3 regions of the Pseudarthrobacter sp. 1C304 genome follow, and region 3 is predicted to be linked to each of the others. Evidence: riboswitches for the same ligand, from Rfam matches in the RefSeq annotation. Region 3 holds a riboswitch; each other region holds the start of a gene.

Region 1 (4,407 bases), on a different contig from region 3:
GCTCAAAAAGACCTCGGCCCGCATCGCCGTTATCGCCGGGGGGCTCGTCTTCGTCCTGGCCATGGGTCTGAGCCGGGTATTCCTCGGACACCACTGGATGACCGACGTGATCGCCGCCTGGCTGCTCGGCCTTGCATGGCTGGGCATCGTGATCCTGGCCCACCGGCTGTTCCATGTGATCCGGCACCGGGAACATGCGGGCCCCGCACCCACGTTCGACCACCCGGCACACCTGCGTGACGGCCGCGTCGGCCACGGGGATGCCGGGGCCGAAGCCCCCGCCGACGGCGGGAGCGCCGGCAGCGCCGCGGCGGGCGATCGTACCGCCGGCGGCACTACCACCCGGGACACCGGTACCACCGCGCGCGACGTCGGCGCCCGGGGTTCCACGGGTGGGCCGCCGCCCGCCGGGTGATAGTTTTGACCCATGCGCACTTTCGTTGTGGACCACCCGCTGGTCGCCCATAAGCTCACCGTTCTGCGGGACAAGAACACCCCGTCCCCGGTCTTCCGCCAGCTCACCGAGGAACTTGTCACGCTCCTGGCGTACGAGGCCACCCGCGAAGTCCGCACCGAACCCGTCACCATCGAAACTCCGGTGAGCACCACTGTGGGCACCGCGTTCACCAAGCCCACCCCGCTGGTGGTCCCCATCCTGCGCGCGGGGCTCGGCATGCTGGAAGGCATGACCAAGCTGGTCCCCACTGCCGAGGTCGGATTCCTGGGCATGGCCCGCGACGAAGAGACCCTGGACATCATCACCTACGCCGAGCGCCTCCCCGAGGACCTTACGGACCGGCAGATCTTCGTCCTGGACCCCATGCTGGCCACCGGCGGCACCCTGCGCGAGGCCATCAAGTTCCTCTTCAAGCGCGGAGCCTCCGACGTCACCTGCATCTGCCTCCTGGCCGCCCCCGAGGGCCTGGCCAAGCTGGAGGAAGAGCTGGCCGACGCCAACGTGACGATTGTCCTGGCCTCTATCGACGAGAAGCTGAACGAAAAGTCCTACATCGTTCCGGGCCTGGGCGACGCCGGCGACCGCCTCTACGGCGTGGCCGGCTAAGCACCCACATGGTCCCGGAGCCCGCCCGCGGCGGGCCGCCGGGACGGCGAACAGCCCTACCGTAACCCTCGCCACGGGGCTAGCCTGTGCCCCATGGACTGGAAACTCGAACTCATCTTTGTCCCGGTGTCCGACGTCGACCGCGCGAAGGATTTCTACGTCAACAAGGTGGGCTTCAACGCCGACTATGACGAGCGGCCCGCGGACGGCATCCGCTTCGTCCAGCTGACCCCGCCGGGGTCCGGCTGTTCCATCGCGATCGGTGAGGGCCTGAACAACGCCCCGCCCGGCACCGCTCCAGGGCTGCAGCTCGTGGTCAGCGACATTCAGGCCGCGCATCAGCAGCTGAAGGACAACGGCGTGGACGTCAGCGACATCGACGTCCAGGACTGGGGCCACTTCGTCTACTTCGCCGATCCCGACGGCAACAAATGGGGCGTGCAGTACATCCCCAACCGCCCCAACGGCTAGGCGGCCCAAGGGAGACGCAAGCCCAGGGAAACCGCAGAAACGCGCAGGGCCCCGGATCCAGTGGATCCGGGGCCCTGCGCAGCCGCAACGGTGTCTAGTACCAGTTGTTGGCGTAGTGGAAGTTCAGTGCGCCGCACGGCGAACCGTAGCGGTCCTTGACGTACTCCAGGCCCCAGTTGATCTGGGTCCGGTAGTTGGTCCGGTAGTCAGCGCCTGCGCTGGCCATCTTCTCAGCGGGCAGGGACTGCACCACGCCGTAGGCGCCGCTGGTGGGATTCGTCGCCGTCGTCTCCCAGTCCGACTCCTTGGTCCAGAGCTTCATCAGGCACTGCATCTGGCTGGGAGCCCAGCCGTAAGCGCCCAGCTGGCTGGCCGCGTAGGCCTGCGCGCCGGCGGGGTCGTTGACGGCAACCGGCTCAGGAGCCGGTGCCGGGGCCGCTGCAGGAGCGGGTGCGGCCGGAGCAGGGGCCGCCGGGGCGGGGGCTGCCGGCGCGGCAGGAGCTTCGGCGGGCGTCACCTCGGCGGCCGGGGCCGCGGCGGGGAGATTGACCTGGTTATCGACCCGGACCCGCTCAAAGTCGAGCTGCGTCAGAGGATCCGCCGTCGCGGCGGTGGAACTGCTGGCGGTAGCGTTGCGGGCGGCCGTCTCGGAGGCCTGCCCGGCCGCGCCGACCCCCACCAGCACTGCGCAGGCGGCGGCCACCACGGCGGCCCGGCGGCCCGTGGCCCCGAAGTTCTTGACCCACCTCGATTTTGAACGCGTCCGGGTTGATACGGGTGCGGCCGGTTCGGCGCGGTGCCGTGAACGCTCAGTGTGGGTCTTGCGTGCAGCGCCGTCAGGGCGCGAATGTGCCTTGAAGTCAGTCATGATCGCCTCTCAACGCCTGCGGAGTTAGCTGTCGGGTTCGGATGAGGTCATCCGGCCGCACGGAATCTCACGTGTCGGCTTCACCCCAAGGGTGCAAGATGCAGAAATGCCCGGGAACTCTGGGTCCCCCGCCTCTGCCTTATCCAGCGGAATCCGGGAGGCGGCAGAGTTTGGCGTACATCCGGATATGCGGCCCTAGCGATGGCCACACCCTAAAAACGGTACAGGACCCCGCCGCTCAAGTCACATTTTGGTAACGGGGATCACGGCTGCGGCGTTGCGCCTTGCGACGCCGGCGCGGCTCAGGATTCCGTCTTGGCCGCGGGTAACCGCACCGTGAACTCGGTCCGGCCGGGAACGGACGTCACAGTGACCGTGCCGCCGTGGGCCTCGACGATTGACTGCACGATGGACAGCCCCAGCCCGCTGGTTCCTTCTGCCGACGCAACAGGGGCCGACGCAACAGGGGCTGGCGCCGGCGCTGCCGGGGCCGGGGCGGCCGGCAGTCCCGGGGCCGAGCCGGCTGCGGGCAGCCGCGGCGGGCGCTGCGGCACGTGCGCCACAGGCTGCCGGCTCGGTGCCGGCGTCGTGACCGCCACGGGATTCTTCCGGGAAGCGTCCGCCCGGGTGAAGCGCGCAAACACCCGTCCCACAAACTCGGGGGCGATCCCGGGGCCATTGTCCGTCACCCTGACCACGGCGCTGCCGTCCGGAGCGCGCTGCACGCCCGTCACCACCGTGGTTCCCGGGCCGGTGTGCTTGCGCGCATTGGAGAGCAGGTTGGCCAGCACCTGGTGAAGCTGCGTCGCGTCGCCGCGGACCACCACCGGCTCTTCGGGGAGCTCAAGGTGCCAGACGCGGTCCGGCGCCATCACCTTCTCGTCACTGACCGTCTCAACCGCCAGCTGGGTGAGGTCCACATCGCTGAGTTTGAGCGGCTGCCCCTCATCCAGCCGGGCGAGCAGGAGCAGGTCCTCCACCAGGGTGGTCATCCGTTCAGACTGGCTCTGCACACGGGCCAGAGACTTCTGGCCGTCGGGGGTGAAACGCTCGGTCATCCGCATCAGCTCGGTGTAGCCGCGGATGGCCGTCAGGGGCGTGCGCAGCTCATGCGAGGCGTCCGCCACGAACTGGCGGACCTTCATTTCGCTCTCCTGCCGCGCCTGCAGGGCATTGGAGACGTTGTCCAGCATCAGGTTCAGGGCATGGCCCACGCTGCCCACCTCCGTGCCCGGATGCGCAGCCGACTCCGGCACCCGGACAGCGAGCGCCACCTCCCCGGCGTCCAGCGGCAGGCGCGAGACCTGGGTTGCCACCTCAGAAAGCTGATCCAGCGGCTTCATGGTCCGGCGGATCAGGGCCGTTCCGGCCAGGCCGATCACCAGCAGACCGCCGGCGGACACGATCACCATGGTCCACACCAGGGAAGCCAGTGTGTTCTGCCGGTCCGCGAGGGGGAGGCCGGTGATAATCACGTCGCCGTCGGGTGCCTTCGCTGCCACCAGCCGGTAGGCGCCGGCGGACAACGTCCTGTTGAGCGGTTCGCTCCCCGGGCTGAGGCCCAGGAGCGCTTCGTCGTCCTCGTCGGTGAGGGGTTCGCGGGTTCCGTCCTCGGCGAGGAACCCGGAGCTGCGGACCGAATCATCATCGATCCTGGCGTTGAGCGTGCCGATGCGTGCCTCGAGGGGGTCGGCGCGGCCGCCGGAACGGCCAGAGTCGCGCGCGCGGGCCGCCGCCTGCAGCAGCTGGTCGTCGAGCTGCCGGGTCAGGAAGAAGTCCATGGAGGCGTAGCTGACAATCCCTACCGCACCGCAGATGGCCACCAGCAGGGCCATGGCGACGAGGACCAGCCGGGTGCGCAGGTGCCAGGTGGACGGATTGCGCCAGTCGGGCCCGGGGGGTCGGACGGCGCCGGGGTGGTGGGGCACGGATCAGTCCGCCGGTTTCAGGACATAGCCGGCGCCCCGCACGGTGTGGATCATCGGCGGGTGGACGGCGTCGACCT
Region 2 (4,407 bases), on a different contig from region 3:
GGCGGTGAGGTAGCACATGGTGTCCGGGGCCGGGCGGAGGGTCACGGTCCGTTCGGTCGCGGCGTGGGCGGCGCGCTGGGTGACGGTGCGCGGGTCCCGCCGGTAGGCCGCGGCCCGCGCGGCGGCGATGATCTGCCGGTCTCCGGCGCCGTCGAACGTTCCGGTGTCGGCGGCGAGCTCTTCATCGACGGCGGCCCGGTCCTCCGCGGACAGGGCCGCGGTTTCGCGCACGAGCAGGGTGGCGCGCCATTCGTTGACCTGCCCGGCCTCCAGCGCCGCCAGGGTCCGGGGCATTTCGGTGACGAGGGCTTTCGCGAGGCCCAGGAGCCGGCCGCCTTTGGCCGGGGATTCGCGCCGGGCCAGCGCAATCTGCGCTCCGACCCCGGCGCCCAGTTCCGCCGCGGGGACCCCGGCGGCGGCCTGTTTCCGGCGCTGGACCAGATCGAAAGCGACGGACAGCCGTGCCTGACGGGCAGACATCGCAGACTTCTCGTCCTCGATTTCCCGGATCTCAGCAATCAACGCGGCACTCTCACGGTCGAAACTGTCACTGGCGGAGCCCTCGTGCCCGGCCCGGCCCGGCTGGGCGTCTTCCGGCCCCATCCTGCCCGAATCCGGCACTTCGAGGCGGCCGACGGCCACCCGCGGCACGTCCACGACCGTCCAGCCCGCCGGCTGAACTGCCTCTGGATCCCGCCTGTTCTCCATAATCCAACGCTACTTTTGACCTACGACATTTAACGACGAGCCAATCCATCCAGACTGACAGGCTACAAGCTCCGCCCGGCAGCGAGCCGGCGGGGAAGCCGGCAGGTCCCAGACCGCGGGCGGACAGGCATCACGCCACCAACGCGGTCCGGCCGGGATCCGGCAGACTCCAGGCCGCGGGTGTGCAGGCCTCACGCCGCAGGCATCACGCTGCAGGCTCCGCCCGCCTGGGATTCGCCTGGGCTCCGGCAGGGCTCCCGTGGGCAGCCGGCAGGTTCCCGACCGCGGGAAGTCCGCCGGCATGCGACAGAATGAAGAAATGAGCGATGCCGGCGACTTCATAGACACTGCGCTCCAGCGCGAGTCGTCATGGGAGCGCGCCGAGGACGCCGAAGCGAGGCACGGCGGCAACCACCGGTATTACGGCGCCTCCGTCGGGGCGGTCCGCGGCACGGTCCGCGATGCCCTCCGCCGCCATCCCGCACTGACGCACGATGACATCACTGCGCTCAGTTCCGAGTTGTGGGAGGTGCCCGTCTTCGAGCGCCGGCTCGCCGCCGTCGTCCTCCTGCAGTCCAGAGTCCGCCTCCTGACCAACACGGACCTGACGCGGATCGAGGGCTTCGTGCGGAGCGCACGCACGGCCGCGCTGGTGGACCCGCTCTCCACCGACGTCGTGGGCCCCCTGGTGGAGCGGCTCGACGTCGTCCGGAGGGTGCGCGCCGACAGCGTCCTGGACCGGTGGGCGCGGGATCCCGACGATTGGCTGCGCCGGGCCGCCCTGCTGTCCCCGCTCCGCGCGCTCCGGGCAGGTGCCGGGGACTGGCCCCGGTTCGCGCGCCATGCGCGCCTGGTGCTGGCGTCGACGTCCGGCCGGGACGTGGAGGACGACGGCGGCGCTGCCGCCGCGGAGGCGGTCGCCCGTGTGGTCGACGACATGGCCCGGCGCCGGCCCGAGCTGCATCTCTGACCCTCGCGCCGCGCAGCCGGGCCCGGGCCGGCTCAGCTCTATGGCCGGCTCAGGTCCCGGGCCGGCGCTCCACCACCGCGTAGGCCTTCCCGTCGAAGAATTCCCAATCGGTGACCACCATAAAGCCGAGCGCATCCACCCGGTCGTTGAGCACGTGCGCGTCGAAACCGCCGTCGCGCGGCTCTGCGTCCCACGTGGAAACGTGGACTTCACCACTTTCCAGGACCAGGAGTTCAGTGTTGACGCTGAAGTCCTCCTGCGGCTCGCTCCGCAGCTGGCACAGGGCGACGCAATGCCGGTTGAACTCGGGATTGTTCATGATCGGGCCTCCGCCTCGGGGGAACGGTGATGGCATCATCCTATGCCGGATGCCCTTGCCGTCGATGGGCAATCACCTGCCGGCCCGGCACCCCGCCGTTACCTCGATGTGACACTCCGTGATCATTCCGTTACCGTGGTTAAGTGCCTGTTGTTACCGAGACGGGCTCTCCCCAGCCGATTGCCTAACTCTGCCGCGGCCAGGGGATAACTCGCAGCAACGTCCGGCAGAGACGGGGAAACCACATTTTGGCCCGCTGTTCCAGGGGTCTTGGGGTGAAGCCGCACGGCCCGCAATGTTCGGGCCCGAGTGCGGCCGGGTGCCTCCCATCCGAATCCGACAGCTCACCTCGCAGGCATTGGGAGAGGCTCTTTTCAATGACTTTTAGCAATACCCGTGCGTCCAAACGCGCCGAACTTCGCAGCAAACGCCGTACCGCCGGAACCATCGGCCGCCAGGCCGCAGTCCTCGTCGCCGCTTCCGGAATGGTGCTCAGCGGCGCCATGGCCGCCAACGCAGCCGACGCGCCGGCCGAGCGCGACGCCTCCCCGGCGTCGACCGTGGACGTCCAGGGCCAGGTAGCACCGGTCATGGCGGATTCCGCAGTCCAGATCACCTTCGAGCGCCCGGCCGTCGAGACGACGCCGGCCCCCGTGGTCGAGGCCCCGAAGCCCGTCGCCGCTCCGAAGGCCCCGGCTGCACCTGCCCCGGCAGCAGCACCGGCCCCCGCAGCCAAGGCCACCGTCAAGGTCCAGTCGGCGCCCGCCCCGGCAGCAGCAGCCCCGGCCGCCGCAGCCCCGGCAGCAGCAGGCGGAGTCAACGCCACCCTGCTGGCTGTCGCGTACGGCCAGATCGGCATCACCCAGGACTGCACCGCCGTGGTGGAGAAGGCCCTGAACTCCGCCGGCATCCCGGTCGGTGACATTGGACCGATGGCCTTCATGAAGTACGGCACGGTTGTCTCCACCCCGCAGCCCGGCGACATGATTGTCCAGTCCGGCCACGTTGCCATCTACGCCGGCAACGGCCAGGCCATCAGCGGCGGCATGAACGGCGTCAACGCCACCATGACCCACCCGCTGTCCTGGCTGACCGCCACCGGCCCCGTGACGTTCGTCCGCGCCGGCTAGCAGCACCGCCATCCGCACGCAGAAGACCGGTGGATCGGTTGCCTTGGGGGCAACGGATCACCGGTCTTTTGCGTGTGCTGTGTCCGCCTCCACCGCGTACCGCAGCAGCGCCACGCCGTTGCCGAAGGTCCGGGTCTCCAGCAGCCGGAGCGGCGTGGAGGCATCCGCCTCCGCAAACAGGGGCGTGCCGCGTCCAACCAGTACCGGATGAACGTAAACCCAGTATTCGTCGATCAGGCCGAGCCGCCGGAAGGTTGCCGCGAGGTTCGCACCGCCAACGGCCATGTCCCCACCGGGCTGTGCCTTGAGCAGCGCGATGTCCTCGGCGACGACGTCGCGCACCACCTCGGTGTTCCATCCCGCCGCCGGCAGTGTCGAGGAGTACACAATTTTGGGCATGTCCCGCCAGATTGCGGCGAATTCAGCTTCCGTGGGCGTACTGGCCGGGTCCTGGTCCGCCGTCGGCCAGTAATCAGCCATCAGTTCGTAGGTCACGCGGCCGTCCAGGAACATTCCCATCTTCCGGAGCTCATGGTTGAAGTGGCTGTGCAGCTCGTCATCGACCCGGTGCCAGCTCAGGTCGTGGCCCGGTCCCTCGATGAACCCGTCAAGGGAAACCTGCATCATGACAATGGCCTTGCGCATCGGAGCTCCTTTGCTGTTCTTCCGGCAGGGGCTTTCAGAATACGGCGGGGACCGACAAGCCTTCCCCCTTGCACTCGGGCGGTACCCGGGGCAGAATGCGATAGATTTGAAGCCGCGCCGCGGTTTTGTACTTTTCAAGGAACAGAATGCCTGCGATCTTGTCTGCGGCAGCCGTTATCGCGCGCCCGACGAAGCGCCGGGAATGAGGTCGGATGAAGTCCTGGGGGCCCGGCCGGCACTACAGCAGCAGCCGGCATGCACGTGACGCCACCAGCGGTGGTCTATGGGGGGTGGCCCGGCGCCTTGGCGGGATCCGCCCGCAGGTCCTGCTGGTGCTGGTTACCGTTCTTGCACTGATTTCTGCCGCGACGGTGTACGCCACCATCCAAGTTAGGGGTTCTGCCGACGCCGGCGCTTCAGCCACCGCGTCCGCCTCACCGGGAGTGGGCGGGGAGGCCAGCCCGCTGTCCGCCACCGGTCCCACATCCACCGACGCCGCGCCAGCGGCGGAAGTATCCCCGTCAGCGGCCGCTTCGCCTACCCCCGCCAAGCCCACCATTGGGCCGGCACTCGATGCCGAAATCAACGCCGTCATCCAGGCCAACAGCGCGTACAAGGTAGGCGTGGCCCTCGTC
Region 3 (4,407 bases):
GGGTGACCAGGGTGGCCAGGGCCGGGGTGTTGTACGTCTGGTTGAGCCGCGAGTTGTCGATTGCAGTCTGCAGGTCCAGGAAGTCCGGGATCCAGCGTCCGCCGGCCTTGATCCGGGCCGCACGCTCCAGGGCCGCGGGGGAGAACAGGCCAAGCCACAGGCCGCCGTCGGAGGCAAAGTTCTTCTGCGGCGCGAAGTAGTAGACGTCCGCTTCAGCGACGTCAACGTCCAGGCCGCCGGCGGCTGAGGTGGCGTCGACCAGGACCAGCGAGCCGGAATCGGCGCCGGCCACACGCTGGACCGGTGCTGCCACGCCCGTCGACGTCTCGTTCTGCGGCCAGGCGTAAACGTCGACCCCGGCCTCGGCCCGGGCAACAGGGCGGGTGCCGGGCTCGGACGTGATGATGGAGGAATCCGCCAGGAACGGAGCCTTGTTGGTGGCGGCGGCGAACTTCGAGCCAAACTCGCCAAAGGACAGGTGCTGCGCCTTGTTCTCGACGAGGCCGAAACTTGCGATGTCCCAGAACGCCGTCGACCCGCCGACGCCCAGGATGACCTCATAATCTTCCGGGGCGCGGAAGAACTGGCTGAGACCGTTCCGGACCGAGCCCACGAGGTTCTTGACGGGCGCCTGGCGGTGGGACGTTCCCAGCAGCCCCGACGCCGCGGCGAGGGCTGCCAGCTGTTCCGGGCGGACCTTGGACGGCCCGGCGCCGAACCGGCCATCCTTGGGCAGGAGGTTTGCGGGAATCGTGATGCTGGTGTCGCTCACAGTGGCTCCAATTTTTTTATCTGGTACAAAGTGCGGCTCGGAAAGCGGCCCGACAGGGTGGCTGCCGCGGACCCGCATTTCATTCTGCCTGACTGTCCGGCGGGGCGGGCAAAAAGACCCGTCACAGTCCGGTCACTGAGATTATCCGGAGTAATTCAAAATAGGCTAAGCTGGCCTGCGAACGTACGGCGGCCCCCGCCAGGGCGCGCGCAGCACGCGGTACGGTGGGAACACGCAAGGACGGCGCTCGAGGAGCTGAGCTGAATGACGGATCTGATCGATACAACCGAGATGTATCTGCGGACCATCCTGGAACTTGAAGAAGAGAACATCGTTGCCCTCCGCGCCCGCATCGCCGAACGGCTGCGCCACTCCGGCCCCACAGTTTCCCAGACCATCGGACGCATGGAGCGCGACGGCCTGGTGGTTGTTTCCGGTGACCGGCACCTTGAACTGACGGAAACCGGACGGAAACGCGCCATTGAAGTCATGCGCAAGCACCGGCTCGCGGAGCGGCTCCTCGCCGACGTGATCGGGCTGGACTGGGCATACGTGCATGAGGAAGCCTGCCGCTGGGAACACGTCATGAGTGAACGGGTGGAGCGGCGGATCTTCGAACTGCTGGACCACCCCACCGTCTCGCCCTATGGCAACCCGATCCCCGGCCTCGCGGAACTGACCGGCCAGCCCGCCCAGCCCTTTGCCGACGGCGTCGTGAGCCTGCTCGACGCCATGGCCGGTTACGGCCCCGGCTCCCGGATCACCGTCAGCCGGCTCGCCGAGCCCATCCAGGTGGAGCCGGAACTGCTGGTCCAGCTCGACGAGGGCGGCATCCGCCCGGGCGCCTCGGTTTCGCTGGAGCGCGTGGGGGAATACATCTCCGTCCGGGTGCCGGACATCGAAGGCGCCCTCGAACTCCCGCCCGAGGTCGCGGCCCACGTCTTCGTCACCGTCGGTTAACGGCGCCTCACCGGCTGCCCCCCTGAAGCTCGTCGGACGACCTATGAGTTCTCCACAGGTCCGGTAACGGATTTATCTCTGGACGGCTTAATCGCCTATAGTTGAACACTAGTACCGATACCAAAGCGTTATCTGATCCGAAGCCGAGCTCTGCCAGCGGATCAGTAGCAGCGTCACTTTCTGGCAGGGGCGGGGGAACCACTTCCGGCTGTTTTTGCAGCCTTGGGGTGAAGTCCGTCAGCGGCAAGCTCACACCATATGAGGAATTCTCATGGATCCCTCTGTGCCTTGGCGCTTGCCACGGCGGACCGGGTCTTTGATCTCTCTGACCCGAATCCGACAGCTAACCTCGCAGGCTCTCCAGAGAGGAACCGTTATTGACCACCCAGACCGTCAGGGGCCGCCGTCGTGCGACCGGTCCCGCTCCGGAGCCGCGCCCGGTCGTCGCCATTATGGCGGACCGTCCACGTGACGCGCACCGTGATGAGCGCAGGGGCCGCCGCAGCCCGTTCCGCCAGGTAACTGACTTCGCCGCCGCGAGCGGCGTCGGGCAGAAGGCCGGCATCGCCCTCGCCGCCACGGGACTGGTCCTCACCGTGACCGTCCCCGCCACGGGACCCGTGATGGCCACGGACGCCGGATCTGCCGGGTCCGTTTCGGCCGCAGTCCAGCCCGACGTCACGGCCGGCGAGGCAAAAATTGACTTCAACCGCACAGCCGTAACCACCCAGGGTGATCCGGACGGAAAGCTCAAGCAGCTCCTGAGCGCGCAGTCCGTGGATTCGATCTCCCGGGCGGCCTCCGCCGGCAGCCTGGGTGCGCCCCTGGCCCAGCTGAAGACTGCATCGCCCTTCGGCTACCGGGTCAGCCCCATCACCGGCGGTTCCGGCGAGTTCCACCGCGGCCAGGACTACTCCGCCCAGTGCGGTACCCCCGTAGTTGCGGCTGCCAGCGGCACCGTGACCTTTACCGGATGGCACCCCTACGGCGGCGGCAACCGTGTAGTGATTGACCACGGCAACGGCCTCGAGACCACCTACAACCACTTGTCTTCCGACGCCGTCAAGGTGGGCCAGCAGGTCTCCCGCGGCGAGGTTGTGGCGATGAGCGGCACCACCGGCGCCTCCACCGGCTGCCACCTCCACTTCGAAGTCATGGTCAACGGCGAAGTCGTTGACCCGACCGGCTGGCTCTAACAAAGCTGATCGGACGCTCTCGCACTTCTGTGACACGCCGTGATCTGAATGTGACATTGAGCCCCAACTGTTGTACGTTTGACCCACGCCAACTTTTCCGAAGTTGGCGCTCTTGAGTGGATTGCCTAGCTCTGCCACCGCTCAAGGTCCGTTCGCATTACATCGTCTGGCAGGGGCGGGGGAACCAATTTTGGTCTTCGCAAGAAGACCTAGGGGTTAAGTCGCAAAGCTTCCCAGGAAGCAGCGCGGCCGGGTGACTCCCATCCGAATCCGACAGCTCACCTCGCAGGCATTGGGAGAGGCTACTTTCGTGTCTTCACGCCACAATGCTGCGCGCCACCGCGCTTGCGCGGCTCTTTCGAGCCCGCTGATGTCCGAAACCCGGAACGCCCTTGCCGGCGCCCGGACCGGATCTCACACCGCCGCCTCTATCTCTGTTGAGTCCGGCCCGCAGGCCATGCACCTGCACGCAGTTCCCGCTTTTGGCGCGTCTTCGCAGTACACCCTTCGCTAAGTAACCCATTTCAGGGGCGATCCGGCGTACCCCCAAGATGCCGGAGCGTCCTCAGCCCGCGCCTGAAAAGCGCGGACCCAGGATCACGAAAGAGAGAACTTAATGACTACTCGTGCAAACGCACGGCACCGCGCCGAGGTCACCAAGACCAACTCGCTTGCTGTCATTGCCAAGGCTGTCGGCGACAACGCCGGTGGCATGGGCCGCCAGGCCGCCGTTATCGCTGCAGCCTCAGGCCTCGTCCTGACCAGCGGTGTCGCAGCCAACGCTGCTGAGGCCAACGTCCAGCGCGAATCCACCTCGGCGTCCACGCTCGAGGTCCAGTCGGCCGCCCCCGCGACCATCTCGGCTGCTTCCACCATTGCCATCTCCTACGAGAAGCCGGCTGTCACCACCACCGCGGCTCCCGTCGTCGAGGCCCCGAAGCCGGTAGTGAAGGTCCAGGAGGCTCCCGCGGCCAACACGACTAACACCGCCAAGACCGCCAGCACCAAGGTCGCCGCCACCGCCACCGCCGCCGCAGCGGGCACCAAGGCTCCGGCCGCCGTCGCCAGCGGCATGGGCGCTACGATCGCCGCCGCTGCCTACGCACAGATCGGCGTTGGCCAGGACTGCACCCGACTCGCCACCAACGCCCTGGCCGCGGCCGGCATCAACTACCACGGCTGGCCGGCAGGTTACCTGTCCCTGGGCCGCACCGTCAGCGCCAGCGAGGCACGCGCAGGCGACCTCGCCTACTACCAGAACGGCGGCTCCGGCCTGGCCCACATCGCTGTCTACGTTGGCAACGGCATGGCCGTGCACGGCGGCTGGAACGGCGGAACCACCTCCCTGCAGAGCGTGAACGTCGGCTCCGGCCCGGTCTTCATCCGCGTCGGCGGCTAAAGAACCCCCAGCAACACCCAAGGACCCCTGCCTTTTGGCAGGGGTCCTTTGCGTTGCCGGGGCATGAACTTCAGCAGACA

The links. A riboswitch is a leader RNA that binds a small molecule or an ion and turns the genes downstream of it on or off. The one in region 3 is predicted to bind cyclic di-AMP.
Region 1: linked by a shared signal. The riboswitch ahead of ACTWQD_RS03760 (hypothetical protein) and the one ahead of ACTWQD_RS13120 (M23 family metallopeptidase) in region 3 are both predicted to bind cyclic di-AMP.
Region 2: linked by a shared signal. The riboswitch ahead of ACTWQD_RS08730 (NlpC/P60 family protein) and the one ahead of ACTWQD_RS13120 (M23 family metallopeptidase) in region 3 are both predicted to bind cyclic di-AMP.

Annotation. Positions count from the first base shown of each region.
Region 1 covers NZ_JBQQCH010000001.1:789,878-794,284, forward strand. Annotated here, with positions in the region: gene ACTWQD_RS03745 (phosphatase PAP2 family protein) at 1-415, shown strand, start outside; gene upp (uracil phosphoribosyltransferase) at 428-1,063, shown strand; gene ACTWQD_RS03755 (VOC family protein) at 1,157-1,534, shown strand; gene ACTWQD_RS03760 (hypothetical protein) at 1,629-2,402, opposite strand; cyclic di-AMP (ydaO/yuaA leader) riboswitch at 2,401-2,561, opposite strand; gene ACTWQD_RS03765 (ATP-binding protein) at 2,705-4,330, opposite strand; gene ACTWQD_RS03770 (response regulator transcription factor) at 4,334-4,407, opposite strand, start outside.
Region 2 covers NZ_JBQQCH010000003.1:253,483-257,889, reverse strand. Annotated here, with positions in the region: gene ACTWQD_RS08745 (DUF222 domain-containing protein) at 1-708, opposite strand, end outside; gene ACTWQD_RS08740 (DNA alkylation repair protein) at 1,028-1,678, shown strand; gene ACTWQD_RS08735 (hypothetical protein) at 1,728-1,997, opposite strand; cyclic di-AMP (ydaO/yuaA leader) riboswitch at 2,200-2,369, shown strand; gene ACTWQD_RS08730 (NlpC/P60 family protein) at 2,375-3,127, shown strand; gene ACTWQD_RS08725 (dihydrofolate reductase family protein) at 3,185-3,772, opposite strand; gene ACTWQD_RS08720 (serine hydrolase) at 3,985-4,407, shown strand, end outside.
Region 3 covers NZ_JBQQCH010000006.1:165,885-170,291, reverse strand. Annotated here, with positions in the region: gene serC (phosphoserine transaminase) at 1-772, opposite strand, end outside; gene ACTWQD_RS13125 (metal-dependent transcriptional regulator) at 1,037-1,732, shown strand; cyclic di-AMP (ydaO/yuaA leader) riboswitch at 1,892-2,105, shown strand; gene ACTWQD_RS13120 (M23 family metallopeptidase) at 2,110-2,928, shown strand; cyclic di-AMP (ydaO/yuaA leader) riboswitch at 3,065-3,234, shown strand; gene ACTWQD_RS13115 (NlpC/P60 family protein) at 3,545-4,327, shown strand.